3 regions of the Peribacillus sp. TH14 genome follow, and region 1 is predicted to be linked to each of the others. Evidence: riboswitches for the same ligand, from Rfam matches in the RefSeq annotation. Region 1 holds a riboswitch; each other region holds the start of a gene.
What was found. Region 1 has a riboswitch for preQ1 ahead of queF (preQ(1) synthase). Riboswitches for the same ligand answer to the same signal wherever they lie in the genome.
Positions count from the first base shown of each region.

Region 2: it holds a riboswitch for preQ1, as region 1 does, so the genes downstream of both, JFU50_RS16160 (VUT family protein) here and queF (preQ(1) synthase) in region 1, are expected to answer to the same signal.
Region 3: it holds a riboswitch for preQ1, as region 1 does, so the genes downstream of both, queC (7-cyano-7-deazaguanine synthase QueC) here and queF (preQ(1) synthase) in region 1, are expected to answer to the same signal.

Region 1 is NZ_JAEKEK010000001.1:1,512,323-1,522,767, forward strand. Features, by position in the region: gene JFU50_RS07395 (sensor histidine kinase) at 1-91, opposite strand, end outside; gene JFU50_RS07400 (LytR/AlgR family response regulator transcription factor) at 104-802, opposite strand; gene JFU50_RS07405 (ATP-binding cassette domain-containing protein) at 964-1,716, shown strand; gene JFU50_RS07410 (ABC transporter permease) at 1,706-2,872, shown strand; gene JFU50_RS07415 (aspartate kinase) at 2,971-4,317, opposite strand; gene JFU50_RS31405 (hypothetical protein) at 4,696-4,824, opposite strand; gene queF (preQ(1) synthase) at 4,843-5,343, opposite strand; PreQ1 riboswitch class I at 5,449-5,494, opposite strand; gene JFU50_RS07425 (DMT family transporter) at 5,625-6,482, shown strand; gene JFU50_RS30680 (BA3454 family stress response protein) at 6,710-6,931, shown strand; partial or broken gene JFU50_RS07435 (YfmQ family protein) at 7,377-7,825, opposite strand; gene qoxD (cytochrome aa3 quinol oxidase subunit IV) at 8,587-8,871, opposite strand; gene qoxC (cytochrome aa3 quinol oxidase subunit III) at 8,873-9,469, opposite strand; gene qoxB (cytochrome aa3 quinol oxidase subunit I) at 9,469-10,445, opposite strand, start outside.
Region 2 is NZ_JAEKEK010000001.1:3,335,544-3,345,988, reverse strand. Features, by position in the region: gene JFU50_RS16220 (MFS transporter) at 1-183, opposite strand, end outside; gene JFU50_RS16215 (winged helix-turn-helix transcriptional regulator) at 389-751, shown strand; gene JFU50_RS16210 (hypothetical protein) at 1,080-1,379, shown strand; gene JFU50_RS16205 (CAP domain-containing protein) at 1,436-2,575, shown strand; gene JFU50_RS16200 (TetR/AcrR family transcriptional regulator) at 2,799-3,395, shown strand; gene JFU50_RS16195 (anti-repressor SinI family protein) at 3,453-3,623, shown strand; gene JFU50_RS16190 (DUF421 domain-containing protein) at 3,799-4,503, shown strand; gene JFU50_RS16185 (alpha/beta hydrolase) at 4,682-5,422, opposite strand; gene JFU50_RS16180 (PadR family transcriptional regulator) at 5,710-6,051, shown strand; gene JFU50_RS16175 (permease prefix domain 1-containing protein) at 6,051-6,914, shown strand; gene JFU50_RS16170 (hypothetical protein) at 6,927-7,958, shown strand; gene JFU50_RS16165 (hypothetical protein) at 8,509-8,664, opposite strand; gene JFU50_RS16160 (VUT family protein) at 8,687-9,229, opposite strand; PreQ1 riboswitch class I at 9,281-9,323, opposite strand; gene JFU50_RS16155 (TetR/AcrR family transcriptional regulator) at 9,585-10,154, shown strand; gene JFU50_RS16150 (DUF4260 domain-containing protein) at 10,206-10,445, shown strand, end outside.
Region 3 is NZ_JAEKEK010000001.1:3,324,268-3,334,712, reverse strand. Features, by position in the region: gene queE (7-carboxy-7-deazaguanine synthase QueE) at 1-87, opposite strand, end outside; gene queD (6-carboxytetrahydropterin synthase QueD) at 80-550, opposite strand; gene queC (7-cyano-7-deazaguanine synthase QueC) at 550-1,212, opposite strand; PreQ1 riboswitch class I at 1,271-1,313, opposite strand; gene JFU50_RS16130 (methyl-accepting chemotaxis protein) at 1,511-3,190, shown strand; gene JFU50_RS16125 (hypothetical protein) at 3,706-3,921, shown strand; gene pgsB (poly-gamma-glutamate synthase PgsB) at 4,714-5,895, shown strand; gene pgsC (poly-gamma-glutamate biosynthesis protein PgsC) at 5,911-6,360, shown strand; gene JFU50_RS16110 (CapA family protein) at 6,371-7,666, shown strand; gene JFU50_RS16105 (gamma-glutamyltransferase family protein) at 7,748-9,334, shown strand; gene JFU50_RS16100 (CapE family protein) at 9,405-9,554, shown strand; gene JFU50_RS16095 (poly-gamma-glutamate hydrolase family protein) at 9,633-10,268, shown strand; gene JFU50_RS16090 (C40 family peptidase) at 10,351-10,445, opposite strand, start outside.

The sequences.
Region 1 (10,445 bases):
TGTATAGCGGGAAAGGCAAAGAAAGTAATTCTGTTAATCCATAAACATTCCATGCCCCTAATAGAGCCACAATTATCGGTAATGCATTCATAGTCTTCACACCTTAAAAGTATTGAGCTTGCAAAAAGTCCACTCTTTCCTTCGTGATCATCGCCTGCTCCTCGATCCCCTCGAAGTTCACGAGGTAAGAATTTTTTGCATACAAAGAAAAATTTTTCACAAAATGAATGTTAATGATGAATGAACGATGAGATCGGATAAAATCTCTTTCCCGCAACTCACCTTCCAGTTCATTCAAAGTCTGATAGGTTTTAATCGGACCGTTTTTCGTATGTATTGTGGTCGAACGTCCAGAGCGTTCGATGAAAACGATATCCTTTTTTTGTAAAATATGAATATCATTTTTCAGTTTTAAAAAAAGCCTTCCCGCCACTTCAGCTGTTTTTGATTTTTCCAGAAAACGATCGATTGATTTGACGAGCCTATCCTTCGAGTAAGGCTTCATGATATAGTCATGTACATTTAGCTCAAACGCATGGACAGCATACCCACTGGTACCAGTCACAAAAATGACAGCAATATTCAGTGCATGAGAATGAATGATGTCTGCCAATTCATATCCTGACAAATTGGGCATTTCGATATCCGCTATAAGTAAGTCAATCGTTTCCTGCTTAATCTGCTCATAAGCATATTCCGCGGAATCAGTAGAAAAGACAAGCTCGATACCCGGTATCTGGATCACAATACCATTCAGCTTGTCCAAATCAATTCTCCGGTCATCCACAAGTCCTACCTTCATTTTCAACTCTCCTCATCTAAAATTATCTTTATTTTACCATTTAGATTTGGAAAAATGACCTTTTCGCGACAATAAACGGCATTTTCGCGACAAAACTACAGTTTCTCATTTAGTTTATTTGTATGATTAAAACAACCAAAGAGATTGTAGGAGGTACCGAAATGATCGAAATTCATGAAATCACAAAAACGTTCCAAGATAAAAAAATATTTATAACCGCTCTTAAACATGTTTCCCTTGATGTGAGAAGAGGCCAGATTGTCGGATTGCTTGGAGAAAACGGGGCAGGAAAGACAACCTTGCTGCGTTCTATTGCCACACTTTTGACTCCAACAGATGGATATATCAAAGTTGCCGGATTTGATACTTTGGATAACCCGAATGAAATTAAGAAAAGAATCGGCGTCTTGTTCGGTGGTGAAACCGGTTTATATGACCGCTTAACCACACGTGAAAACCTCGCTTACTTCGCCACACTTTACGGATTAAGCAAGCACGAAACAAAAGTACGGATTGAAGAGCTCGCTGTCATGTTCGGGATGAAAGATTATCTCGACCGAAAAGTTGGAGGATTCTCCAAAGGTATGCGTCAAAAGGTCGCCATATCACGTACGCTAATTCATGATCCTGACATCATACTTTTCGATGAGCCGACGACAGGACTTGATATCACTTCATCTAATGTATTTCGCCAGCTTGTTCTTCAACTGAAACAGCAGGGTAAAACGATTATCTTCTCAAGCCATATCATGGAAGAGGTTACTTTACTCTGTGACTCCGTAGCAATGATGCATAAAGGGGAACTGATTTATAAAGGAAAGCTTGAGTCTCTTTATATAGAAGAAAATAGTCGTGACCTGAATTATATTTTCATGTCCAAACTTGTAAGGGGGAACCAATCTCATGTTTCTTAATATGTATGTGAAAGAAATGAAGGAAGCTTTAAGAGATCGTCGCACATTGATTTTGAGTGTATTCCTACCTATTCTCTTGTTGACTGGGTTAACACTATTTTACGAAAGTTTGATGACCACAGATGAGAATGAAACCTATACCCTGGCAGTCGATCCGTCATTCAGCAAAGACGGCAAAGCCTTGCTTAGTGATTTTCCACAAATCGAAGTCAAATCATTCGATAACCCGACCAAAGCCATCGAAGAAGGCAAAGCCGCTGCAGCCCTGCAAGTAAGCGACGGTTTCATGGAACAAATTAAAAAGGGCGAACAAGTCACGTTCAGCCTCTCCGGTGACACGTATAGCCAAGATAGTTCTTTCGCCCTTTCACAGGTCGAGTCAGCTTTAACACTTTTTGAAAAGCAAATCATTCAAGAACGGCTGCAAAACATCAATACTGACTCTAGTCTGATTAGTCCGCTGCAAGTCAACATCAAGGAAGTGGGCCTTGATACCGATAACGGGGCGTCACTGAGCATTCTTTCAATCTTTTTACCGATGATTATCACGATGGCCATCAGCACTGGGGCCTACCCGCTTGCCTCTGACTTATTTGCAGGAGAAAAAGACCGCAAAACGATGGAAGCCCTGCTAATGACTCCCGTCAGCCGTGGGAAAATCCTTGTAGCCAAATGGCTTACAATTTCATCCATCGGGGCGCTTGCAGGAATTGTCTCTATTCTAGTAGTCACCTTGGAGCTCATTTTTCTAACGGAAGAACTTAGAAAAGGATTTGATTTCGGTAACGACCTATGGATGATCCTCCCTACTGCCCTATTGATTACGGTATTATTTTCAATGTTCATGGGGGCTTTGCAAATGTCAGCTAGCATTATATCCAAGACCGTCAAGGAATCCCAAAACTATATATCACCGATAACAATGCTCGTCATTATGCCTGCACTATTCTTAGGCGGAACAGGCTTACATGAATTAACAACCAAACACTTCTTGATTCCAATTTTCAATATTTTTGCTCTCTTTAAAGAATTGATTTATGGCGTGATTGATTATCAAAACATCTTCCTTACAGCCAGTAGCCTCATTGTCTCAATTGCTTTATTCTTTGCTGTATCTAGGATTTTATTTTTGAAGGATAAATGGGTATTGAATTAAAGTAGACGCGCTGAACTCTCAGCGCGTCTTTTACCTGGCGAGATTTTTGATTTACAGTAAAAAACCTCCTTTTCAAGGAGGTTTCTAAAATCTCATTCTCAAAAAAACTCGTGATATAAAGCCTGAATTGCCGTCTCTTCACTATGACCTTTTACACCGAACATCATGCTCACCTCAGAAGAGCCTTGGTTGATCATTTCGATGTTGACCTTAGCTTCAGCCAGCGCTTTTGATGCTCTTGCCGTTGTACCCACATTATGACGCATTCCTTCCCCGACAACCATAATTAACGCAAGGTTATGTTCCACAATCACTTCATCAGCATGAAGCTCCTGCTTAATGCGCGAAACGATCTTCTTCTCAGCTTCCTCTGTCATTTGATCCTGCCTTAGTATAAGCGTCACATCATCAATACCGGATGGAATATGCTCATATGAAACCCCGTAATCTTCAAGGATATGAAGCAGTTTGCGTCCAAATCCGACTTCACGGTTCATCAAGTATTTACTAATGTAAATACTGCAAAACCCTTTGTCACTCGCAATCCCAATAACCGGGCCATTCGTATTATCGCGTGTGCTCACAATACGCGTCCCCTGAGCCGCTGGGTTATTCGTGTTTTGGATATGAACAGGAATTCCGGCACGAAATGCAGGAATTAAAGCCTCGTCATGGAACACCGAGAAACCAGCATAAGAAAGCTCACGCATTTCGCGATACGTTAACTCTCGGATCCCCTTTGGATTGGAAACCACGTTTGGATTCACAGCGAAAACGGCATCCACATCTGTAAAATTCTCATACAATTCGGCCTTAACCCCATTGGCAAGAATCGAACCCGTAATATCCGAACCACTCCTTGAGAACGTTAAAACATCGCCATCTAACGTGTAACCGAAGAACCCTGGGAATACTACAATTCCCGGCTCATCACGTAGAGCATATAACCGCTCATATGATTCGGGCAGCACTTTAGTGTATCCATCTTCATCCTTTACAATCAAGCCAGCTTTCTTCGGATCCATATACTGCGCCTCTACCCCACGGCTTTGAAAATAAGCCGCAACCAGCTTCGCATTATTATCTTCACCGCTTGCCTTTAAAGCATCCATATAACGCTTCGGATTATTTTGATCTGCACGTAACAACGTGTGCAAATCTTCACGAATCTCTTTAATGACATCCTCTGAAATATCTAATTCTTTAGCAATACTCGCATACCGAGTGACCACATCTTCTATCAAGAGCTGGCCATTCTCACCGCGCAGTTGCTGTTCGGCAACTTCAATCAATAAATCCGTCACCTTTATATCATCGGAATTGCGTTTCCCTGGAGCCGAAACAACAACAATCTTCCTCTCTGGATCAGAAACCACAATTTCGAATACTTTTTTTAACTGTTCACCTGACGCAAGTGAACTCCCGCCAAACTTCGCAACTTTCATCCCGACATCCCCTATTTTTAAAAATATTCTGTCAAAATCAACTCTCCCTATTATTACGTGTTTTGACAAAACAATCAAGAGATAATTCCTTTGCACAAGGACATTTGTGTTTTCAATAAAGACAAAGTCGATAAAATTATTGAATGAGGATGCAGAAAAACGTATAATAATCACTCTTCTTTGTAGCACTTTTCACATTTTATACGGTTCATTTACAAAAAAAACGTCAAAACAAAATACCTAGATTCTGTTTTGACGGGTTAAATTAAATATCTTAGAATCAGTGAATCCCTCGATAGGATTCATCCTGTGTAGCTGTGTTTTTCTGTACTTTTCCCTAACCTAGTAACTGGCGATAACTGCCTAAGAGCACCATTCTTAATGATCTTTGATTACAGAATGAAGATCCTCTTCTTCTGCATTCGGTGATAGGTACATTGCGTCTGCCAGACAATAGGCTTCGTAACAGTCATTTTTGAAAAATGACCAGAGGGGCTCCAACCGCATAAGAGGCTCCTCTAATGTTTAGCGATTATCTACAGTTTCCGGATACAAGTCGTGATTCATCAAGCGGAAATTCGCCATTTCCTCAAACTTCGTCCCTGGTTTCCCGTAGTTTGTGTATGGATCAATAGAAATTCCGCCCCTAGGTGTGAACTTGCCCCAGACTTCAATATATTTCGGATCCATCAACTCGATTAAATCGTTCATGATGATGTTCATGCAATCTTCGTGGAAATCACCATGGTTGCGGAAGCTGAACAAATAAAGCTTCAAAGACTTGCTTTCGACCATCTTCACACTAGGAATATAGCTAATGTAAATGGTTGCAAAGTCCGGCTGGCCAGTAATTGGACATAGGCTAGTAAACTCCGGACAATTGAACTTGACAAAGTAATCCCGGTTCGGATGCTTGTTATCGAACGACTCCAAAATTTCAGGCGCATAGTCGAATGTATATTTTGTGCCTTGATTCCCAAGTAATGTGATATCTTTTTTTAATTCTTCTTCTTTTCTTCCAGACATAAAAAGTCCTCCTCTTCCACGTTTCACAGGGAGATTCATAAAGTGGGCCTCTATATAACAAAAACCATATCTCCTCAAAGATATGGTTGATTCGCGAAAAATATCAAAGCCATAGTTTTTTTAAGAGGGTGATGCTATGAACCTCTCCCGTTTTTCGGGAAATATTTTAAAATTGTCATAGTAAATATAGAAAAAAATATCTAATCTGTCAATCATACTTTTTTAATTTAGTTTGATTCCTACATGTATTCAGCTTAAAATGTAGAAGAAGTTTATCCTACATGAAGGAAGAGATTAAAGCAATGTGGATCTTTGCAGCACTCATCACCAGTTTGTGTTTCGGAATCAATAACAGCATTTTTAAATGGAGTAGCGGAAAGGGTTACTCAAAGGTACATATCCAATTTTTCTTTTATTTTGTAGCTTTTATTTTGTCCATAATTTATGGAGTACTTGTGGATGGTTTGAACCTGAACTTGCTTTCTATCATGCTGGGTGCAGCAATTGGTGTACTGAACGCTAATGGAAATATCCAGATGGCAAGCGCCTTTGAAAAAGGTCCGGCAAGTTTGACATCTCCACTAATTGCAGCGAATGCAATATTCCCCATTCTCTGTGCAGCATTAATTTTTCACGAACATATTTCTTCCTTGCAGTGGAGTGGAATAGCCTGCATGCTTCTCGCTACCTTAGTCATTCAGTATACACCTAATGCTAAAGGTAATCATCAATATTTACCTTGGATTATGCACACTTTATTTTCCATTTTATCTTTTGGTGTGCTCGGCATCTTAATGACGACATCAACACGTCTTCATTTAAACTCCCTTGATATTCTAGTATCAATGTATGGGGGCGGAACTCTTTATCTTCTTTCGGCTTTGGCCTTTAAGAATGAAAAAATCAAGCTACAAGAAGTTAAAATTGGTTCCTTAGTAGGTTTTTTAAGCATCATAGCCTATGGATGTTATTTCTTTGCGTTGAATACCGGCATCGCAAGCATCATTTTCCCTGTCGTCAGCCTAAACTGTTTAGTGGTCGTATTTGCTGGATGTTATTTATTCAAAGAAAAACTAAAATCCTATCAAATTGCCGGCGTATTTGCAGCCTTAATCGGAATTATCTTAACCAAAATTTGAATAATAAATTTTCTAAAACAACCTGGCTGTTATGCAAACTAGCCAGGTTGTTTTTATTTGGGAAATAGGGTCTGACCCCTACACAACAAGCCTTTAACACTGATACAACAATCTTTATGCACATACAAAATCTCGGGAAATGGGGTCTGGCCCCAAAAAGTGTTGACATTTCTTTTTAAATATCAGATAATTATGAATATTAAATCTTCACATTCGTTGCTTTCGAAATGTTTGAAAAATATTCATCTTTGGGAATAAAAGAAGTACGTACAATACTCCCATTTAATACTGAATTAAGAAAGGAAAGATGCATAATGGTAAAAGTTACAGTAACAGTTGATTTCCAAGGAAAATCTTATCAAACTAACGTCCTTACTAAACCAGGTACTAATCAAGAAGAAATTTTACAACAAGCCCTTCATCAAGTGGAAAAACAATGGAAAGCATAAAAAAGCAGGCTTCGTTTTAGAAACCTGCTTTTTTTATTACCTTTTCAGATGTAATTTACCTAAATTACTTTTTACATGCACTTATACTAATAAACAAATTAACCCTTTTCAATACTGTTTTATTTATGTACTTCTATTGTTTTATTATCCTAATGCATTTTTTTGAATTTTTTCTATTCGAAGAACCCCTCGATTTCAATCCCCCCACTTTTAATTATTTTTTCCATATGATACTAATATAAAGACGTCAGTTTGTGAACGCTTTTACACTCAATCTGAATAACTAGTAATTTAGTATTTTCAATAAAGAAGGAAAGAAAGGTCCCTAAATGAACAGGGCTTTATTAACTATAACTTTTACCATCGAATAAAAAAATGGATTACACAATAAATAATTTTAGAAAAAAGACAGTCTTTTTAAAGACCGTCTTTTTTTATGTTCCTTTTAAACAAAATCCCTTATTACTGGCATAGAACGTTCTTGCAGGCTATCGGAAAGCAAACTATACGCAACTAACTTCTTCTTGTACTGTTTGACTACATCCACGTGGTCGTTGTAAATGTACACAAGTAACCTAACATCCTTTTTGCCTCTTTTAGTATCAATGACTAATGGGGTCCCACTGTTTTCTGGATGTAAAAACAATTGCTCGTTCCCTGGAAATATATGATTTTTTTCAAAAATTTAGCTTCATTAAAATAATTAATAACTTGAATTTTATCTTCACCTTCCAAGCGTTTTCCGTCAAAGGTTACGATGCAATTCGCGTCACTAAGTTCTGAATGCAGTTTAAATTTGCTTATAATCCAATTCACTGCATCGGTTGGAAGACAGGTAACTAATAGCTTAACCAAGCTTATGAGAATTGTTAAAATCAAAACAGGCAATGTCATATTTCATCATCTCCGCTAAGTTCTAAATTAATTATTATATCCCTTATTATATCAAAGGGGGCGGACAGTATTTCTTTGAAGATGTGACCGTTCTATTAACGTTTCACTTATTGTGAAACGTTGTACTTAAACAAACGGGTTCTTGAAGAAGGGCACTAAAGATACGAAGACGTAGATTAATGCTTAACCAGTCTAAAACGTACACAGTATAGTAGAAATTAAGGAAATTATAGAAGCCACTAAATTATTTTAACGGCTTGTTGCTTTCTTTTTTATATAAAAGGATGATTATTATTCTCTTCAAAACCCGGAAGAATCATTAAAGGCATTACCATTACCCTCTCCTCCAAATGAATCTAAGGTAAGCCCGTCGATAATCCGATCAAACAGTAAAAGACCCAATAAAGGGGCCGCTATCTCGTCCTAGAAATAATGAGCAATGATCAGGGTAAAAACTCAACATTTATTATTTAAATTATTATGAAAAAAGATGTTTTTTTTTGAAGATTCCTCGAATTTTCAAGGAATTCTTGTGTATAACGAATCTAGCTCCTATCTTCTTACCCATATTTTCTACCATTCCCTGTAAATAAAACATTCTGAAATGGTTATACTAAACTTATTTGGTTCATCTTCATCCTTCATAACAATACAAATTTCTATGATGAAGTGAATATAATGATATATAAATTCCAAAACTTACTATAATTAAATACAAAAAAACTGGGCGTCATCAAGACGCCCAGTTTTGTAGGAATGGATTATTGATATCCCCAAATCATTGTTAGCATTGTACCGAAAATTGTAACCAATGCAACAAACAATCCGTAATAAACGTTTGTGTAAATCGATGCTTTATCCTCAGACTCTCCTGCATGCATGAACATTACCAATTGAAGTGCTGCTTGCATGAAGGCTGTAACAAGTAGGATGATCATTGCCATTTTAAGTGAGAGATCAAACACTATAACTGATAGTGCAACCAAAGTCAGGATTAGTGAAAAGGCAAATCCCATAACTTGGCCCCGTGGGAATAATTGTTTCATATTACATCATTCCTTTCAGGTAGACGAAACTGAAGATGAAAATCCAGACAACGTCTAAGAAATGCCAGTAAAGAGAAAAGATGAAAGCTTTGTTTGCTGTTTCTGGAATCAGACCGCGTTTTTTAACCTGCAGAATGATGAATGTTCCCCAGAATAAACCAAGTGTAACGTGAGCTCCATGCGTACCTAGTAACGTAAACAAACTAGATAAGAAAGCACTTGTTTGAATCGTTGCTCCTTCATGTACATACTCCACGAATTCATAGATTTCGACTCCCAAAAAGCCTAAACCAAGAATTAGAGTAATAACGAAGAAACTAAGCATCGCTTTCTTACTACCAAGTCTCATTGCATTGATTCCAAGTCCAATGGTAAAACTACTAGTTAAAAGAAAAATTGTTTGAAGCATTAGGGTTGGTACTTTAAAAAGGTGTTCCCCTGTTGGACCATTTCCAGTACCGTTAACTAATACAAAATAAGTGGCGAACAGTGTAGCGAAAAGAGCTATTTCTGCTCCTAGGAAAATCCAGAACCCAAAAATCTTTAAGCGATTTTCTTCCGTGCTATATTCTAGTGGCAGCGAGTTATCTATTTTCATTACTTAGCACCTCGCAATTTATTTTCAGTTTCTTCAATCTCTTCAACGGAGATATAACGTCCGTGATCTTTTTCGAATGAACGGTGAGCCATACAAGCAAAGATACCAAGTGTTGCGATGATTGCAATGATCCACATGCTGAATACCATTGCAAAGCCCCAAACGAAGAAGATACAGCTCATGATAAACGGCACGCCACTGTTATTTGGCATATGAATCTTTTCTACTTTACCGCCAAATAATTTAAAGCCCTTTTTCTTAGAATCCCAGAATGCTTCTGTAGAATCAACTGTAGGCACAATTGCAAAGTTATATTCTGGTATTGGTGTATGAGTAGCCCACTCTAGAGAACGTGCATCCCATGGATCGTTTGAAATATTTCTTGATGCATAACGAGTACTCCAATAGATGTTGTACACAATAAGCGCGAACCCTATTGCTAAGCCAATCGCTCCAACGAAAGAGAGCATATTCAATGGACCATAGCCTGTTGATTCAGAGTACGTATACATACGACGTGCTTGCCCATCCAAACCAGTGATGAACATCGGGAAGAATGTTACATTAAAGCTGATTGTAATGAACCAGAACGACCATTTCCCAATTTTTTCGCTCAACATGAAACCAAACATTTTTGGCCACCAGTACGTGAAACCAGCAAGTACGGCAAATACAGTACCAGGGATTAAAACGTAGTGGAAGTGAGCTACTAAGAACATTGTATTATGGTATTGGTAGTCAGCACTTGCCATGGCAAGCATAACCCCTGTTACCCCACCGAGCGTGAAAATCGGAATGAAAGCTAGAGAGTATAACATTGGAACAGTAAAAACGATTTTACCTTTCCAAAGCGTGAACAACCAGTTGAAAATCTTAACACCGGTCGGAACGGCAATTGCCATCGTGGTAATCGAGAAGATACCATTAACCATTGCACCGTGACCCATTGTATAGAAATGGTGAGCCCATACAACGA
Region 2 (10,445 bases), 1.8 Mb from region 1:
AGATGTTAGAGATGTCAGAATAGGTGCTCCGAACATTACACCTAAAGCATATAAGGAAACTGTTAATCCGGCAGTTGTCACTGTAATGTGTAGATCTTTTGAAATTAGTGGTAACAGTCCCACACTAATAAACTCTGTTGTTCCAATTGCAAAGGCACTGATTGCTAAAGCCAGTAATGCCAACGTACTTCTTTTTTATCTATAATCATATTATCTTCTCCTTCTAATTGATTTGTTCTATCATGAAATTGCTTATAGCAATAAAATGTACAGTGATAATCTGTCGACAAATGTTATTATGATTTATAATAGAAATAAAAAACAGTACGTACTTTAAAGTGTTATAGGCACCTTTAAGTGCCTATAAAGTAAGGAGAGTTAAAAAATTATGCAGAAAAAGAAGTACAATATTTCAGTCGAAGCTACACTGGAGGTACTAGGTGGAAAATGGAAATGTGTGATTCTTTGCCATCTAACACATGGTAAAAAACGTACAAGCGAATTAAAACGTCTTATGCCAAACATTACGCAAAAAATGTTGACCCAACAATTACGTGAGTTAGAAAAAGACGGAGTGATCAATCGGATCGTTTACAACCAAGTTCCGCCCAAAGTTGAATATGAACTTAGTGAATATGGACAGAGTTTAGAAAGTATTTTAACCGCGCTATGTACGTGGGGAGAAAATCATATAACCAAAGTATATGGGGATAAGTTTGCCGTTCTTGAGGAAAGTATATTAAATGATTAAAGTAATTCACTTAAATTAAAATTAAGAATCTAAAAACACCAAAAACGAAATCCACTATAGAGGGATTTCGTTTTTGGTTAGGGAAAAATGAGTGCCAAGTAAATGAGTCACCTCTTGATCAAATAAATAAAGCCACCCTAGATTGAATCAGCATATTCCATATTCCCATATCGAATCAATCAAACTTTGCAACACACTGGATTGCCATTTTTCCATGGTCATGAGATTGCATAACATGCTTTTATTAGTTCTTTTTCTTTTGGTATAATAGCATGATCGTATTAAAACCAAATCAATTAAAAGTCATAAATAAACTTATGGAGGAAATATGAGGGTCATTTTAGAGTTGATACGTATTTTATTAATATTAGGATTAGGCGGAGCGATTATTTCCACCGTACTAATCGCCATATATACAAGCATAGGCGTTAACATGGATCAGTATGGCTGGCTAGGTTCTATTGCGATACTTTTTTTATTATTTGTTTGGTATAGAAACAAGTTGCAGTTCAGTGGATGGTACACTGGAAATGGGAGAGAAAAGCTGCCCAAAAAGGTCTCACTGTCACTGATCCTGTGTTCACTCTTATTGTTAGTTTCACCACCCCTTTTAAGCTTATCTATTTAACCAACAATAAACAGGAGAATAGTTCCTGAATTTCAAATAGAGCAGGAGTGAACGATTTGCGGAAACTGTTTAATATTGTTGTTCTCTTACTCCTACTCGGTGGATTTTGGTACGGTTATGGTAATGACATTCAGGAGTCTGGGTTTAAGGCCGGGGTTAGATCCTTTGCATCCGATGTTCGCTCCCTTATAAACGGACCAGAGGTTTCGACTGCCCTGGACAAGCTGAATACCGGAGTCAACTACCTGATAGGCGAGCTAACAGAAACGTTGGATAACGCTTCTAAAGAAGAACAACCTGAAACGGAACAAGTGAAAAAACCAACATTGGAAGCTCCCGCTGAGGCCTCCTTTTCAGTCCGTAATATCGAAATTGGCGACACTAAGGCTGCTGTTGAAAAACTGGCTGGTGTAGCAAAGCGGCAAACCCGGAATGAATATGGCGTAGACTGGTTCGCTTATCACGAAAATTATCAAAATTTCTTCATGGTTGCCTACGATACTGACGATAAAGTTGTTGGATTATATACGAACCAAGATTTAATCTCCTCAAAACAAGGAATTAAACGCGGCACGCCTAAAGAAGCAGTGACTGAAAAATTAGGAGATCCTGTAACAAAACTCCTTAAAGGAAACGTCTATTACCAGATTCGAAGCGATGGCGAATACGATATGTTTGAAATGGATAAGAGCTATGTGACTATCTTCTATGACAAACATGAGAAAAATACAGTTACATCAATCCAAATTATCGACGCAAAATTGGAAAAACAAAAGAGTGCCTATTTTGCAGAAGCCAGTCCGGAGTTAAAGAACGGCTTTGAATATCAACTATTTGACCTGACTAATGCATCAAGGGTTAACCATGATCTCTCGGTCCTTTCTTGGGATAAACAAGTGAAAGTGACCGCTCAGGATCACAGTGCCGATATGGCAGTGAATCATTACTTCAACCATAATAACCTTGAAGGAGAATCCCCCTTTGACCGAATGGAAGATGACAAAATCACTTTTCGAATGGCTGGGGAAAACCTCGCAGCCGGTCAGAACAGCAGTATCTTTGCTCATGAAGGGTTAATGAACTCCATCGGACACAGGGAAAATAAATTACAAAAAGATTTTGAATCTCTCGGAGTCGGCGTCGCCTTTGAAGATAATGCAAAACCGTATTATACAGAAAATTATTTAACAAAGTAATATCAAAAAGCCGTTTCTGGAGAAATCCCGCACGGCTTTTTTTGATTCTATCCTCCTGATTTTAAAAGAATCTCAACACCGTCCTAGAGTTATCTTCTTTACTTTATAGTTGTTTTTTTATTTTTATAATATTCAGTTTATTTTTCTTGACTGGAACTTTAACACTATAAGATAATACTTAAGAGTAATATAATGACAAATTAAACTTTGGGGTAACGGATTTATGATGAAAAGAGGTAGAAAAAAGGGTGCCAACGGTGAACAGAGTCGAGCTTTACTACTCTTCATCGCGGCAGATGAGTTTGCTCGGAAGGGTTATTTTGAAACAAAAGTTAGTACAATCGTTCATAGAGCAAATTTAAGTCAGCCTACTTTTTATCTGTATTTTGAAAGTAAAGAGGCCATTTTTAAGGAGTTAGTTAAGAAATTCCGATATGAATTATTTAATCTTACTATACAGAGCCGGCTTGAAACTGGGCTTGATTTAAACGCTATTCCCCTCAAAATCACCCAAGGATTAGCCGCGATATTTCGTTTCTTTGCTGAAAATCAAAGTTTAACTCGAATTGGTTTTTTTCTCTCTCAAGAGGCTGAAGAAATAAAGAAGCAGTTAGCTGCACAAATAAAAGAAAACCTGATTTATGAACAACAAAATGGCTATTTCCATCCAGATGCTAACATGTTGATTATAGCTGAAAGCTTGGTCGGAATTATTGAACGTTTAACCATAACTCAAATTTTTGAAGAAAACATTCAGCCTGAAATATTAGCGAATGAAATTGTACACCTTTTGTTGGACGGATTGTTAGTTAAGACCTAATAATTCATTTTACTTTTCTAACTATTATTTAAAATATAGTTGATAGGGAGTATTATTATGAATTCTATAAAGCAATCGCAGCAGGAACCGCTCGAAAGAATGTGGATTGCACTTATCATTGAAGCGAAACAAAGCGGAATAACAAAAGAACAGGTCAGAAAATTTATTAGACAGCATCAAATGAATAATGCTTTCGAAACAGATTTACAGCCGCAAATGGAAGATTAGTTTGTAGGAATAATAATTTCAAAGCGAATAAAAGATGGACTCCATATGGAAGTCCATCTTTTATCTGAAAATCTAATTAATTTGTACTTCATCTATATTATTTTCTTGTGATAATCATTGGTCAAAAGCTCCATACTAAACCTTAAACCCCATTAAAAAAAGGATGTGAGTTTAGATGGACTTTTTTCACGGCCAAGAAGCACTTACTATAATTCAGTGGATCTTAAGGGCCATTGTGTCTTACTTCTTTTTACTATTTGCAGCTAAAATAATGGGGCAACGAGCTATTTCTCAGTTAAGATTACTTGATTTTTTAATAGCATTAATTATTGGAAACATCCTTGCCCATCCTTTATCTGATGAACAGTTAGGTTTAAAGGGACCATTGATAACGACAGCCGTATTAGTACTTTTATATATTTTTTGCGTTTTTTTGAGCCTAAAGTGGGGAAAACTTCGAAGTTTTTTTGAAAACTCTCCTTTTCCCCTTATAGAAAATGGGCAAATTGTTTATAAAAGCTTAGCCAAAGCAAGAATCTCTATCGATTTTTTATTATCTGAATTAAGAAAAGAAAAAATTGAAGATATTCAAAAAGTTGCGCTTGCATTATGGGAACCAGATGGTACAATTTCATTTTTTTTAAACCCTCAATATGAAGCCGTAACCCCTGCCGATTTAGAACTAGTAACAAAAACCTTTTCTTTTCCTAGAACGATTATTAAAGAGGGAAAAATTGATTTTAGTGAATTAACCCGCATTGGTAAAGACGAAGAATGGCTTAAAAACCGAATAAAAACTGCATACAGTGAGGACGTATATGATATTTTATTAGCAACCATTGATAATAACGATACAGTGAAAATCTTTTTATACAAATAGATTTTGAAGCTAAACCATATAAAGTAAGTCCTCTTAGCTATGCCTCTATTTAATACGATTTACTTTTACTTAAGGAAGAGAGTAGTTTTATACCCTGAATGTTAAAGGCCATCAAATTGGTGGCCTTCTTAGGACAAGATTACCCCTGTTTATACATAGAGAAAACTTCCCTCTGCTTCTACCAAAGTAGTGTATTTAAGAACTTATACACATCCTCATAAACCTGCTCACGTTCTTTGCCTAATGTGATTATATGGCCAGAGTTTTCGTACCATATCAAGTGTTTATGCTGCGTATCGACTTCACTGAAAATCGCTGTAGCACTGTTCGTATAGTCGGGATCATCCAAGCGCCCTTGTAGAACAAGAGTTGGTGATGTGATTAAATCTAAATTTTCACCAGTCTCATTTATTATATTCACCACATCTTTCAGTTGAGTCATAGGCTCTTCTTCCAACAGCTTCACTTCGGCAGCAATTTGGTCTGCATCTTTGCCTTCAAACTTCTTATAAGCCTGTGCATAATTGAGCAAGCGGTTTTTTTGTCGATCGATACTTTTTCCTTGCGTCGGAGCACACATTGAAACCACCCCTATCACAGGAAGTTCAATTCCTACTTTTAATGAGAACACTCCTCCTAAAGAAATTCCTACAACAGCAATTTCCTCGTAGCCTTCATCTTTAAGGAATTGATAACCATCCACTACGTCTTTCCACCATTCCTTTGGACCTGTTTTAGCAAGTTCCTCGGCTGATACTCCGTGCCCTCTATAAAGAGGCCCGTGACAGGTATAGTCGCGATCATTCAGGTATTTCCCTAATTTTTTCATATCTCCTGTACTTCCGGTAAACCCGTGAAGTAAAAGAACAGCTCTATTTCCACCTCTGTATGTGAATGACTCAGGTGCTTTCACTTTCATCTATCTAGGACCTTCTTTCTGCTCTTGTTGATAAATAGAATCTAAATGATTTTCAAAAAAAAATCAATTAATACCCCTTGAGTGGGATTTCTTCTATCCTATTCCGTATTTTCATTAAAACAGTTAAATCAAGTATATAGTATCCTTACCACACTCTTTACAACTCATCCGTTCAGAAGCACATTTTACTATGATTGATTTTATTTAGCAATCGTCATTTAACCATTTTTTTTAAAAAAGTAAAATATACCTTGTAATACGATGTGCATCGTATTACACTAAAGCAAATGAAAAAAGAAGGTGATTTTTTGGATAAAGAATTGATGAAGGGAAGTATTGACCTCCTCCTGCTTTCACTTCTTTCACAAAAAGAGCTGTATGGCTATGAAATGACGAAGATTCTAAGGCAAATGAGCGAGGGGCAATACGAAATCAGTGAAGGCACCCTATATCCGGCTCTTAAGCGTTTAGAAAGAAAGGAATTTATAGAAGGGTATTGGAAAGAGTCCGAGTCCGGACGCAGGAAATATTATCGTATCACAGACAGCGGCCAAACCGAGCTTGAACGTAAACGCAGCAGCTTTACCTTCCTTGAAAATTTAGTTCGGAAAAGCGCAGAGGATTTCTGATGAAAACAACATTTGAAAGGTATGTAAAAAAAATAGTCAACCAAACCGATTGTACCAAGGAAGAAAAAGAAGATATGTTTGAAGAACTGCTTCTCCATCTGGAGTTGAGCCGGGATGATTTAATAAAGCAGGGGAAGACCCCAAAAGAAGCCGAGAAAATGGCATTAATCCTTTTTGGCGACGAATGGGAAATCGGCAGTCAAATTCAGCAGGCCATTTTTCCATACCGAAAAGAGCTTATGCTGACTTTATCCATCGTTTCAATTCTTTTTACGTTTTCGGTGTATGCGCTGCAACTATTCCAAGAAGGAGATGCTTACATCGGCTGGCTTCTTTTTTCGATACTGACTAGTGCAACTTTACTCTCACTTACACTTAACCTCCTAGTCTCTATCAACCGGAAAATCATGGTCAACACCGTGTTAGTGACCCATGCCCTTGTCTATATATATGGATGGGGAATTGCGTCCGCCCTTGACTTTACATTATTTCCTTTATTCAGCCTGATTATGGCAGCGATTCTCCTACTATCCCTTTACCTCATTTACAAAACAGCCTTGGTTCTTCCAGGATATAGTGGAAAGAATTTAAAAAAAGTAAAACTTCTGCACATTTCCAATATTACACTCGGCATCTTGATTTTGTCAGTTACCTTATTTTTCTTATATGCTTTTTTAATCTTCTCAAGTGACGTCCAGCCGTTTATGCTATTATTTTTCATCCCGACTGTCTTATGGATTTCGTTATATATCCTACAGATTAAACTGTTAAAAAAGCATCCTACGGCATCAAATATATGTGCTGTTCTACAGGTATTACTTGTTCTAGCAATTATTTTTACGATGATGATACTCTACCGTTAAGGAGTCCTTCAAATGAAAAAGAAGCACATCTATCTCATTCTGATCACGCTTGCGATTGTGACTGTCTTGTTTGTCATCGCCGGCTTGATCTTTAAAAAAGAAGAAAATGAAAAGCAGCAGGGCTTAACCAATCAATACGACGTATCCACTCAGGGTACAATTGCATACGTCACACACTTTAAGGGAAAACCACAATTAAAACTCTATAATCCAACATTATCCGTTGAAGAAAAAGTCCTTGAATTGAGCAACGATGAACAAATCCTCGACCCGACTTATTCCTACGATGGAAATATGCTTGCCTTTATTGTAGCTAAAAAAAACCAAGAAGAAGATTCAACTAGTTCCATTCAGCTTCTTGATATGAAATCACAGAAAATCAGTGAATTATTCAAAGCAGACTTCCTGATCACAGAACTCGATTTCACAAAAAGCGGCCGCTCTCTCTTTTATATTGGAGCCGGTTCGTTTAAAAACTATTCGCCGATCACGGGTCCCCGCCCTCACGATCTCGATATTTATGAATTTGATATAGAAAAAAAGGAGTCCACCCAGCTGACCTCTTTTAAGAAATATGGTCTTAGTTCCCTAAATGTCACCACAGATGGAAAAGCCGCTTATTATCAAACCGATGATGATGCGGATGCTAAAACGGCTGATGAGATTTTCGAAACGCATCAACGGATTTTCAAAGTGAAATTTGACCAAACAGGTATCGAAACCGTCACAGACTCTAAACGTGATGTCGATATTTTTGATTTCACAATTGCCCCGGATGAAAAAACGATGATTTTCCAGTCCATCTCCAACGAGCAATCAGGTAGTACCTATATTTATGAGCTTTATAGCTATGACCTCAAAACCAAGACCGAAAAGCAGCTGACCCATCTTCAAGAATACACAGATCGCCCAGTCATCAGCAGCGATTCAAAAACGGTCTATTTTATGGTAGATAAGAAATTCGGCAAAAGCGACCCACAGTATCACCTATATAAAGTGGGGATTGATGGAGACAACCCGGAAGAAATTTTGTTACCTAATTAATAAAAAGGCTTCCGACACCAATTATTGACGGTGCCGGAAGCTTTTTTTATGGGGTTACTCGTGAATTTGGCTGATTTACTCGTGAATTTTCACGATTTACTTGTAAGTTTGGCTAATTTACTCGTGAGTTTCTGTTTTTCTCGTGAATTTTCACGATTTACTCGTGAATTTCTGATTTACTCGTGAATTTTCACGATTTACTCGTGAATTTCTGATTTACTCGTGAATTTTCACGATTTACTCGTGAATTTGGCTGATTTACTCGTAAGTTTTCACGATTTACTTGTAAGTTTGGCTAATTTACTCGTGAGTTTCTGATTTACTCGTGAGTTTTCACGACTTACTCGTAAGTTTCTGGTTTACTCGTGAATTATCACGATTTACTCGTGAGTTTGGCTGATTTACTCGTGAATTATCACGATTTACTCGTAAGTTTTCACGATTTACTCGTGAATTATCACGATTTACTCGCGAACCTATAATTCACACAAAAAAAAGAACCAAATTTGGTCCTTCCTTCTCTACTTATACAGATCGTTTCCTATTTATATTAATGTTTACGTTTATCTTGATTGTCTATTCCCTTATGCTTCCGATAATTGGCGCAGGAGAGCTTCATACAGTCTCCTTGGACATCCGGACCATATTTTTCACGAAAAGCTTCCAGGCAATAGCATCTATCTTCTTCCTTTTTGGGTCCATCCATTGAGTGCTTCCCTCCTACTATTTTAACCGGAGATAACGCGCTTCTCCAGTCTTACATTGATTCGGCCCAACAGCGCGGCACCGATTGACTGAATGACTGTTTTAACAATGATTTGGCCAAAAATCGCAGCGGGTACGGCTTCCCATGGCAGAACGTTGGCACCAAGTGGGCTAAGTCCAATCACAACAAATATCACCGAATCGAAAAATCCTCCGACAATCCCGCTGTAAAATACTCTCCAACTCATCGGAAGTTTTAACCGGGTATAAATTTCAGTATCAGCTGTTTCTGCCACCACGAACGATAGTGCGGAAGCAAACACAATTAAAAGGGTATCTCCTAATAAAAATGATACGCACGCTGATAATATTAGTGCCGTGACAATGCACACATACGTCTTCACTCTGCCAAATTTATTCTGAACTAGATCCCGAAAGATGAAGGTTCCCCCGATTAGTAATGTCCCCATCGGAATAATACACACACCAAGCTGTAATGGTGCAAAAGCTGCTGTAACCACATTCGCGGTGACAATGGACACTAAATACAATATAATTCTTAACATTTCTTACATTCTCCTTATACAAAAAAAACAGCACCCTAAGAAAGAGTACTGTTCTTCTTAGTTTTTTTGAGAGGGTAGCTAGAACCTCTTCCGCATGAGCGGATTATCTTTTTCCTAATTTATCGTAGCTTGAAAACGAATGGAAATCAAGAAGTTTCCACATTACCTATTTCTAAAACGAATTCAGTAAATACTTTATTAATAATTAGACTTATGGCTGATGTTTCGAATTTTGTTACTACATATGTGGATTGGAGTAGCTCCTGTCAAATCATTTTATTCTAATATTTGACAATTGAAAAACACTGCTATATGATGTTATTAACCACTGGTCAATAAATATGGAGGTGATACTATGTCGCCAAGGAAATCAGAAGGAATAGAATTATCTAAGGAAATGGTATTGAATGAAGCCCGGAAACTTTTTGCATCCGTTGGGTATTCAAAAGTTTCAATGCGGCAATTAGCTAAAACATTAGATTGTAGTCATGGCGCCATTTATTATCATTTTAAAAATAAGGCCGAAATATTTTATAGTTTGGTAAAAACGGATTTTTCTCTATTGAATAATAAAATAGATGATATCATCCTAACTGAAAATAATGCTTCTCAAAAAATAGAGAAGATATTACTATGCTTTATAGAGTTTGGGTTAACCCAGCAAAATCATTATGCAATCATGTTTTTATCTAAAGAAAAAGAAATTCAACATTTACTTCAACTTGATTCTAATAAAACATATGAAAAACTAATCAGTTCTCTGACTGACCTTACAGAAAATAAACTAAACCCTGCATCAATATGGTCTATTTTCCTTTCGCTCCACGGCTTTATAACATTTTATATTAATACACAACTTTCATATCAAGATGTAAAAAGCTTAGCTAATTTTCACGTTAAAAATATTATGAAGAGTATTGTATAATTTTTTGCACATACATTGACCAATGGTTAATAAAGATTAGGAGGCTTAAATATGGTGAAAAAATTAATACATTCTGAAGGGCTTATGGTTCTTATAGCGATAATTTATATCTATTCAATAAATGAATTTAGCTGGTCGATTTTCCTTTTATTACTATTAACACCTGACATTTCTATGTTAGCCTATCTAATCAATAATCAAATTGGTGCCAAGGTTTATAACTTGTTTCATACTTATACAATATCAATACTCATCATTTTACTAGCTGTTTCTCTAAACCAGGATACAATT
Region 3 (10,445 bases), 1.8 Mb from region 1:
CCGAACAAACATGGTCTTTTGTCCGATGACCATGCCCTCCCCTTGTATTGTCGGGCCGAAGATTTCCATAACAGGCAGCTTACTCACTTTCCATCCACTCCCGTCTAGCTTCAGCATAACTCGTCGGCGTTTCATATAGACGAACAAATTCGACTCTAGCACCCTCATAATTCTTGGTTAAAAGGGCTTCGGCCATTTTTTCATAAATCCAGACAACCATATTTTCAGCTGTTGTATTCATGAGCGGCAATGTTTCATTCAAATAACGATGATCAAGGTGTATTTCAATCTCATTTTTCCAAATTTCTTTGATGTCACCAAAATCTATCATCAAACCGCGTGAATCCGTATATCCGCTCAATCCGAAAATGACCCTATACGTGTGGCCATGCAAGTTCTTGCATTTGCCTTCATAGTCATGAAGATGGTGCGCGGCATCAAAGGTGAATTCCTTGCTGACCATGACCCGCTTACTTGAGTAGTTTAATTGATTCCGCTGAATATCTTTATCTATTTTTTGAAGCTTATCCACGATAGTAAAACCGTACATTATTTAAGCACCTGCCGTCTGCTTACATAGTCATCCAACCCTTTTTTCCGAAGCTTACATGCCGGACACTCACCACAGCCGTCGGATATAATCCCGTTATAACAAGTCAGAGTCTTCTCACGGACGAAATCAAATGCGCCAAGCTGATCCGCAAGCTCCCATGTTTCCTCTTTATTCAGCCACATAAGCGGCGTATCAATCACAAATGACTGGTCCATCGACAAATTCAAGGTCACGTTCAACGATTTAATGAATACATCGCGACAGTCTGGATATCCGCTGAAATCCGTCTCGCAGACACCAGTGACAATATGCTTAGCCCCAATTTGGCTTGCCAATACACCGGCAAACGAAAGGAACAGCAAATTCCGCCCTGGTACAAACGTTGACGGTAGTTCCCCGTCTTCTCCGTCCTCTACTGCGATATCACTTCGCGTTAACGCATTCGGCGCTAGTTGGTTCAACAGCGACATATCCAGAATATGATGGGTAATGCCCAGTTCCTTAGCAATCTTTTGCGCGCATTCGATTTCCAAGCTGTGCCGCTGATTATAATCAAACGTAACCGCTTCTACTTTCTCAAATCGCTCCATTGCCCAGAACAAACACGTCGTACTATCCTGTCCCCCGCTAAACACAACCACTGCCTTTTCCTTCTTCATCATTTCTATAAAACTCCTTTTTACGGAAAAAAACAGCACCCTAAGAATAGAGTACTGTTTCTCCTTAGTTTTTTTGAGAGGGTAGCTAGAACCTCTTCCGCCTAGCGGAATATTATAATTTTCCAAATTAATAGTAACTTGAATATGAAAAGAAATCAAGAAGTTTATATCAAACTGATTATAAGACCGAATGGTAAAGTTTGTTATACAACATATCTTCCCTTACCTCCTTAAATATCCTATTATTTTTCCGATAAAAAAGGGTAAACAAAAAATATAGCAAAAGGGGTCCATTAACGTGAGAAGTATTAAAGGAAAGATATTGGTGGCATTTTCACTTATTATATCTTTGTGTATCATCTTAGGAGCATTTAATATCTATAGTAGCAATAAGTCACTTGTGCATTCCAAAGATATTATTGAACATGAATTACCGGTTCTTATTGATGAAGAACAACTACTCAATAATCTTGCACAAAGAAGCGCACTCGCGAGAGGCTATATTCTATTTGGCGACGAAAGTAATAAAGAGAGGTTCTTAAAATATACCGAAGAAAGCAAAGTCATTCAGGAGGATCTTTTATCCCTAAGTGATTCTGACAAAATGAAGGAATTGATTCAGAAAAGCGTGGATTGGAGAACGATTATTATTGACCGCGTATTTACACAATATGATCAAGGAAATGAAGAACGCGCTAAAGAAATACTAAAGGATGAAGTTGCACCAATAAGCAATGAATTGATGGATGGGTTTAGGGAGCTAGCTTCCGAACGCGAGAAATCAATTGTCGCTTCCGGAGAAATCGTCATCGCAAGTGGAGAATCAGTTAAAACGACTAGTATCATTATATCCATTGCCGCTGTCATCATAGGCCTTCTGCTTGCGCTTGTAACAGCCAATATTATTACAAAACCTCTCCTTAAAATAAGGGACAGAATGAAAGTAGTGGCGAAAGGTGAGCTGAACCATGAACCTTTAGAGCAAAAGTCAAATGATGAAATTGGAGAATTAACTCTGTCCTCCAACCAGATGCAGAAAAACCTTAGTGATACTATCGAAAAAATGCTAGTTGTATCTGAATCCGTTTCGAACCAAAGCGAAGACTTAACTCAATCAGCAAATGAGGTCCAACAAGGCAGCAGACAGATTGCGACTACCATGTTCGAGCTATCGGAAGGTTCAGAGTCTCAAGCCCACCGAGCAGCTGATATGGTCCATATGATGGAAGAGTTCACCAGAAAGATCCAGCAGGCCTATTCTTGCGGGGAAGAAGTTTCCCAAAGCTCCACCGAGATTCTATCCTTGACCAAGGAAGGAATCATATTAATGCGTAACTCGGTCCAACAAATGAAAATGATTGATGAGATTGTCAAAAATGCTGTCGAACAAGTGAAAGGACTTGACTCACAATCAAAGGAAATCTCACAGCTTGTACAGGTCATCAAGGATATTTCCAATCAAACCAATTTATTGGCCTTAAATGCGGCTATAGAAGCTGCACGAGCCGGCGAACATGGAAAGGGCTTCGCCGTCGTTGCAGAAGAAGTACGAAAACTCGCAGAAGAGGTCACACATTCAGTTGGGGATATCACAAATATTGTCACAGCTATCCAAACTGGTTCAAAAACCGTCGTCCACTCTTTAGAAGATGGATACACACAGGTAGATGCAGGTACGAGACAGATTACCCTCACCGGCCAAACATTTGAAACAATTAATAATTCAGTCGGGAACATGGGTACAAAAGTACAGCATATTACAAATGACTTAAACTATATCACTACCAATAGTATAAAAATCAATCAAGCTATCGAAGACATCGCAGCCGTGTCTGAAGAGTCTGCGGCAGGTATTGAACAAGTCTCCGCCTCCGCCCAGCAATCCAGCTCTTCGATGGATGAAATCACTAATCATGCCCGTGAGCTCGCCTCTGCTGCTGAGCAACTAACTGACCAGGTTAAAAAGTTCCAATTATGATACTAGCAATTTCCTGCGTGTTGCACGCGGGAAATTGCTTTTTTTCTTTTCTTTTCCCACCTTCTATTTCCCTAATGTCTCTTTTATAGATTGTGTTTCGTTTTCGTTAATTTGGGGAATATATTACTAGACACATTAATAAAAAACAAATGGATTCAGGCACGTATCAAAAAACATTTTGATTTATTTTCAGAATATTTAGTGTATAATATATATAACTACAGGAATATTTTTTTACCACTAAAATTAATAGTATCATCTACTTCCACTTCACCTACTTACTGGCAAGTTCCAGTATCAAACGCTCATGATCCAAGCATCCATTTCAACCAATTGCATAGGAACTTCTTCTCAAGAAGGTTCTTTAGTATTATTCTTTCAAGAGTGAATAAAACACAACCAAATAACTAATAAAACGTACTTTTCTCTCCATTATTGTAAAAAAGGGCTAAGTTTCACCAAACCTATGTTACTATTAAACTAAGACTTTTTTAACCCAAAAAGGAGGAATTCATATGAAACGTTTTTTCAAATTCATAGCAGAGTTTAACGAACGGAAAGCCCTAGAACGAGAAACGGACGAGTTCTTTCGCAAAGAATACGAAAATTATATGAAGATGAATTCTGAAAAACAAGGAAAAAAAGCGAGATTAGCTCCTAAGCTTTATGTTATTGATGGTGGTAAAAAGGACTCCAATCCTGAGATTTCTGACAGAAAGAAATCCAGTTAACCTTAATTAATCCAGAATCAGCTACTTTCGTCGTGGCTCCTTTCCCACAAATTACGAATACTCCATAACTAGCGGAGATTTCTTACCCATTCTATTATTCTAAAAAATACAAACGGAAAGCTCAGATATCCTTCTGAGCTTTTTTTCTTTTCATTCTTCTATTTACACTATATTAATAGAAGAAACTAGGCATTTTTCCAAAAAAATTTGCTTGAATTTAGTTTATTTCATTTCAAAGAAAGAAGTCACGCTATAGCCCCATGGGTATTTCTCATCTAAAAAACCGAAAATCATAAAAAAAAGAGGGGTGTTCTTTTACTCATCTTTGTTCATATTCAAAAGAGTACAACTATTTGAGTCGATAGATGCAATCTCTTACATAGAATGACAAATGCATGATTATTGTTACGTAGAAGTCAAATAAATGGGTATAAACAATTATTAAACTGTAATAAACCTCACTTTCAGAAACAATTAATTATACAAATATAGCCATTAAGAATTGGGTTCAAATACTCACGAAACTATTTTTATGCTATTCAAAATGAGTATTTATTTACACTTTCCATATTTTAGTGTAAATAAACCAAGGTTTTACTGGATTTTCACCCATATCTTTGGTCTCATAAAACATTTAATCATTTAGATACTATTACACTTATATATACATTTATTTGTAAAATACAATAATAACTATATTGCGATAGAATTTTTGACCCTTGCTTCTTAAGTTTAAAATCATGTAGTGTGTATTCAGTAATTCAAATATTTGAAAAAAAGAGAGGTTAAAAAATGGCACCAATATTTATTTGTGCGATCTTTTTGCTTGGCTATGGCATTTTCGAACAAAAACGCCATCAGAAGCGTCTCGACTCCATCCCGGTCCGTGTGAATGTGAATGGGATTCGAGGGAAATCGACTGTAACGCGTCTAATTACAGGTGTGATTCAGGAAGCTAAGTACAAAACAGTAGGTAAAACAACCGGAACATCAGCAAGAATGATCTATTGGTTTACGGACAAAGAAAAACCGATTAAACGCCGTCCAGAGGGACCGAATATTGGAGAGCAACGCCGTGTAGTTAAAGAAGTTGCCGATTTAGGAACAGAAGCACTAGTTTGTGAATGTATGGCTGTACAGCCTGACTATCAACTAATCTTCCAAAATAAAATGATTCAAGCCAACATCGGAGTTATCGTAAATGTACTAGAGGATCATATGGATGTCATGGGACCAACATTGGATGAGGTTGCACAAGCCTTTACAGCAACTATTCCCTATAATGGGCATTTAATAACCATCGAAAGTGAATATTTGGAATTTTTCAAACAAATTGCAAAGAAACGTAATTCGAAAGTAATTGTTGCTGATAATTCAAAAATTTCGGAAGACTTTTTACGCGAATTCGACTATATGGTATTCCCGGATAACGCATCCCTTGCTTTGGCCGTTGCAGAAGCATTGGGCATTGATGAAAAAACGGCTTTCCGTGGCATGTTAAATGCACATCCGGATCCAGGTGCCATGCGTATCACTAAATTCGGAGACCCAATTCAGCCAACGTTCTTTGTAAATGGCTTTGCCGCAAATGACGCTTCGTCGACGTTAAACATCTGGGAACGTGTAAGTACCTTTGGATACAGCACAGAAGCTCCTATCGTCATAATGAACTGCCGTGCTGACCGTGTGGACCGTACAGAGCAGTTTGCAAGAGATGTATTGCCTTACATTAAATCTGAAATCGTCATTGCCATTGGTGAAACTACATCACCGATAACCCGGGTATTTGAGCAAGGTAAATTAGATACAAAAGAGTATTGGGATTTAGAAAACTGGTCAACTGAAGAAATCGTAGCCCGTCTCCGCCCATTAATGAAAAACCGAATCGTATACGGTGTCGGTAACATTCATGGTGCAGCAGAACCATTAATTGAAGCATTTATGAAATCTAAAACGAAGCAAAAAGCGAGTTAAGTAGGAGGAACCTTAATGTTTGGATCGGATTTATATGTAGCCCTAGTACTAGGGGTAACGCTTAGCCTTATTTTTTCAGAAAAAACGGGTGTCGTACCCGCAGGACTTATTGTGCCAGGTTATTTGGCATTAGTATTTGATCAATGGGAAATCATGCTGGTCATCTTGATCATTAGTGTAGTAACTTATTTAATCGTCACTCACGGCCTTTCAAGATGGGTGATTTTATATGGAAGAAGAAAATTTGCAGCTATGATGGTAACCGGAATTTGTTTAAAGCTCCTATTAGATTTCGTCTACCCTGTCATGCCATTTGAAATTTTCGAGTTTCGAGGAATCGGTATAATCGTACCAGGTTTAATAGCGAATACCATTCAAAGACAAGGAATGCCATTAACACTTGGCAGCACACTTCTATTATCCGGTTTAACTTTCGGCTTAATGAACGTGTACTACCTATTCTGAGGTGCATAAAATGAAACGAACTTTAAATGCAAAAGAAAAAACACTTATCTTTATTAAACATACGAAGACAAAGAATCTTAAGTATGCTGGAATCATTCTCCCTATTTTACTAATAGCATTAGTCATTACCACTTGGATGGGACGGGCTGAAGAAGTGAACACAGTCGCTTCAAAATCGGATCAAACATTAACGATGACAATGGTCGGTGATGTGATGATGGGACGATATGTTGAAAAAGTGACAGATAAACACGGGTATGATTACCTCTTCCGTTACATGAAGCCCTATTTTACTGCTTCAGATTATGTTAGCGGAAACTATGAACACCCTGCTTTAAAAGAAGATGTATCTAAATACAAAGAAGCAGACACAGCGATTCGATTAAACTCATATCAAAGTGGTGTAGAAGCTGTAAAAAATGCTGGCTTCTCTGTAATGACCTTAGCCAACAACCATATGATGGACTTTGAAGAACAAGGCCTGCTTGATACAATTGATGAATTCAAAAGTGTGGATATGGATTACGTCGGTGTTGGATCAAATACTACAGATGCTAAAGCAAGTATCAATTATTCAGATGTTAATGGCGTACGTGTGGCCACTCTTGGCTTCACCGATGTCTATGGCAAGGATGCAGTATCCAAAAATAATCAAGCTGGTTTATTAAACTCTAATCCGGATTTATTATTTGAAATGATTGGTAAAGCTAGAGATGCTAAGCAAGGAAACGCAGACTTAGTTGTGGTAAATATGCACTGGGGACAAGAATACTCTACATCTGCTACATCACGTCAAACAGAATTGGCTAAAGCAGTCATTGATGCTGGTGCGGACGTTATCATCGGTCATCACCCCCATGTCCTTCAATCGTTTGATGTATATAATGACGGAATAATCTTTTATAGTTTAGGAAACTTTGTATTTGACCAAGGTTGGACACGCACAAAAGATTCAGCCATGGTTCAATACCATTTAGCAGAAGACGGACAAGCTACCATTGATGTCGTTCCCCTCCAAATTGAGGAAGCAACACCAAGACCAGCTACCTCTTCGATTGACCAATCACGAGTTTACCGTCAGTTGACGAAGGAAACTAGTGAAAAAGTTCAATGGTCTAAAAAAGAGAATCATATTGAGATTACCATGAATCATAAGAAGGTAATCGACCATAAGACACAACGTGAACAAGAAGAAAAAGCAGCGCAAGAAAAGAAAGCTGCACAACAAAAAAAAGCTGAACAAGAAAAGAAAGCAGCGCAAGCAGAGAAAACTGCTGTACAACAAGATATCCAACCAATACAGTAAATAACTATAAACAAACACGTGAATAAGAATCTTATTAGAGACGCACAACTTAGATGCTCACCGAAAAGAGGGGATCAATTAGTGATTAATCGTATGACGAGGAAAGTACTTCTTTCCCTATGTTTGCTTATATATTTAGCAGGATGTTCGGAGCCATCCCCTCTTTCTGACACGAATAAACCGATAGACAGTAAGTCAGCCAATCAATCGTATGGAGTTAGTTCTTCCAGCCCTATCGCAATAGATGTTGGAATGGAGATTTTGGATAACGGCGGAACAGCTGCAGATGCCGCGATTGCCGTATCTTATGTATTAGGTGTAACTGAACCTTATGGATCAGGAATTGGTGGCGGCGGTGGTATGCTGATTGTACCCGAATCCCAAGATCCCAATTTTATCGATTATCGTGAAACGTCACCTGAAGACCCAAGTTCAAAACACAATACGGGTATTCCTGGCTTAGTAGCCGGCATGCAGGTTGTTCACGATAAGTATGGAAGCGTACCGATGGAAGATCTTCTTCAGCCGGCGATTGACCTGGCTGAAGAAGGATTTACAGTCAATGAAATGTTAACATCACGCTTAATCGCATCACAATCAAGGGTTTCTTCTGAAGAGACCCAAATATTTTATCCTGATGGTGATGCCATTAAACCAGGCAAAACTCTTACTCAAGAAAAGCTTGCTGAAACATTGAAACTGATACAGCAGAAAGGCCCTGACGGTTTTTATAAACAGGACATCGCACGCGATATAAAAAGAAAAACAGACATCGACTTGATGGATTTAAAGCACTATGAGGTGAAAGAACGGGAGCCGGTTCAAGGAACATTTGCTGGGTATGACATTTTGTCAGCCCCTCCTCCCTTTTCTGGAATTACAGTTCTTGAAATGTTAATGCTTGCTGAGAAAACAAACCTTGGTGATTCTTCCGGCAAATCAGATTACATGAAGGAGCTAGGGGCCATCACAAACACTGCCTATCAAGACCGAGTTACTCATACTGGGGATGGAATCAGTGCCTCTAAGGCTGAACAACTACTATCCCCCATTCACCTAAGCAACCTGAAAAATAAGATCCAAGAGGGAGAATGGAAAAATATAGAGTCTGGAGATTCCGAAGAACATGAAAGTACGACTCACTTTGTGATTATGGACAAATATGGTACTGTCGTTTCTGCAACAAATACGCTCAGTAACTTCTTCGGTTCAGGTGATTATACGAATGGTTTCTTCCTTAACGATCAATTGAAAAATTTCCGATCCGGTTTGAATTCTCAAGATGCGTATAAACGGTCAAGAACCTTTACAGCACCGACGGTTCTCAAAAAACAAGGGGAAGAAACGATTGGAATCGGTTCACCCGGTGGTGACAGAATACCTCAAGTACTGATGCAAGTCCTTTATTCATATACACAGAATGAAGGCTCATTTCAGGATATTATTGACCGCTATCGGTTTGTCTTTGATGGAAAGACCATCTATACGGAATCTCGGCTTTCAAATGAAATAATCTCATCATTAGAAGATTCAGGGTATAACGTCGTTCAAAAGGTTTCCCCCATGTATTATGGCGGAGTTCAAGTTCTAGTTAAAAACGAGAAGAACGGCCGGTTATCCGGAGCTGGAGATCAAAGAAGAAATGGTAGCTGGAAAGCACAGCAATAAAAAGAGCATCCGGCGTACCAGTTCATCTTTAAACATATAAATTTTTAAAGATCTATAAGGGGACGAGAATATGAATATTGTAAAAAAAGTAGCAGGCTGGGTTATCCCTGTTATTCTTATAGCAGGCCTGCTTGTAACCATGAATACGTTTAAACGGTCGGAAACATTAACACCGGGTGAGCAAAAGAAAATAGAACAATATACTAATATCCAAGAATAAAAAAAGCCGGGATTTCTCCCCTGCTTTTTTTATTTTTGATTTCAAGGGGTAATAATCTACAAATTGGGAGTGGAAATCATGCTGAAAAATAGCTATACAAATTTTGCTGAACTACAACAGAAAGAACAAGAAAAAATTGATTACAGCATCACCGCTTATTACAGAAATCCTGATATAGCAGTCCTAGCCATACATGGAGGAAATATCGAACCAGGCACAAGCGAAATTGCTGTAGCTCTTGGAGAAAAACTGAATGCTAGCACCTATCTATTTGAAGGTCTGAAACAAAGAAATAACCAAATCCTCCATATAACATCCAACTTATTCGATGAACCAATCGGTGTTAGAATAGCATCTAACGCAATGACCAATCTCTCCATCCATGGTCATTATGACATTCATAATGCGCTAATCTATATTGGCGGGAGAGATGAAGCCTACAAGAGCTTGATTGAACATTCCCTAAAACAAGCCGGATTTCAAACGGATGACGCACCTAGGCACCTTTCAGGCATGGGTGAAAGGAACCTCACAAATTTAAGTAAAACTGGGGAAGGCGTTCAATTAGAGCTCTCGACTAAACTACGAAAAAAATTTTTCAAAGAAGATAACTTCACCAGAAAAAACAGGAAAAACCAATCGGAACTTTTCGACCGATTTGTCAACGCATTAGAAAAGGCGACTATAAGTTATAAACAAAACTTTTATTCATAACATTTTTTATAATGTAAAATTAATTCAAAAAAAGACTACCCAGAAACATCTAAGTTAGTCTTGTGATCACTCGTATATATCATTAGTTCATAAGGTTGTCGACTTGACCAAAGCTTTCGAACTTCTCGGCAAAATAAACTGACTCAAGATTGGATATATGAACGCCAGCGTTTTCTG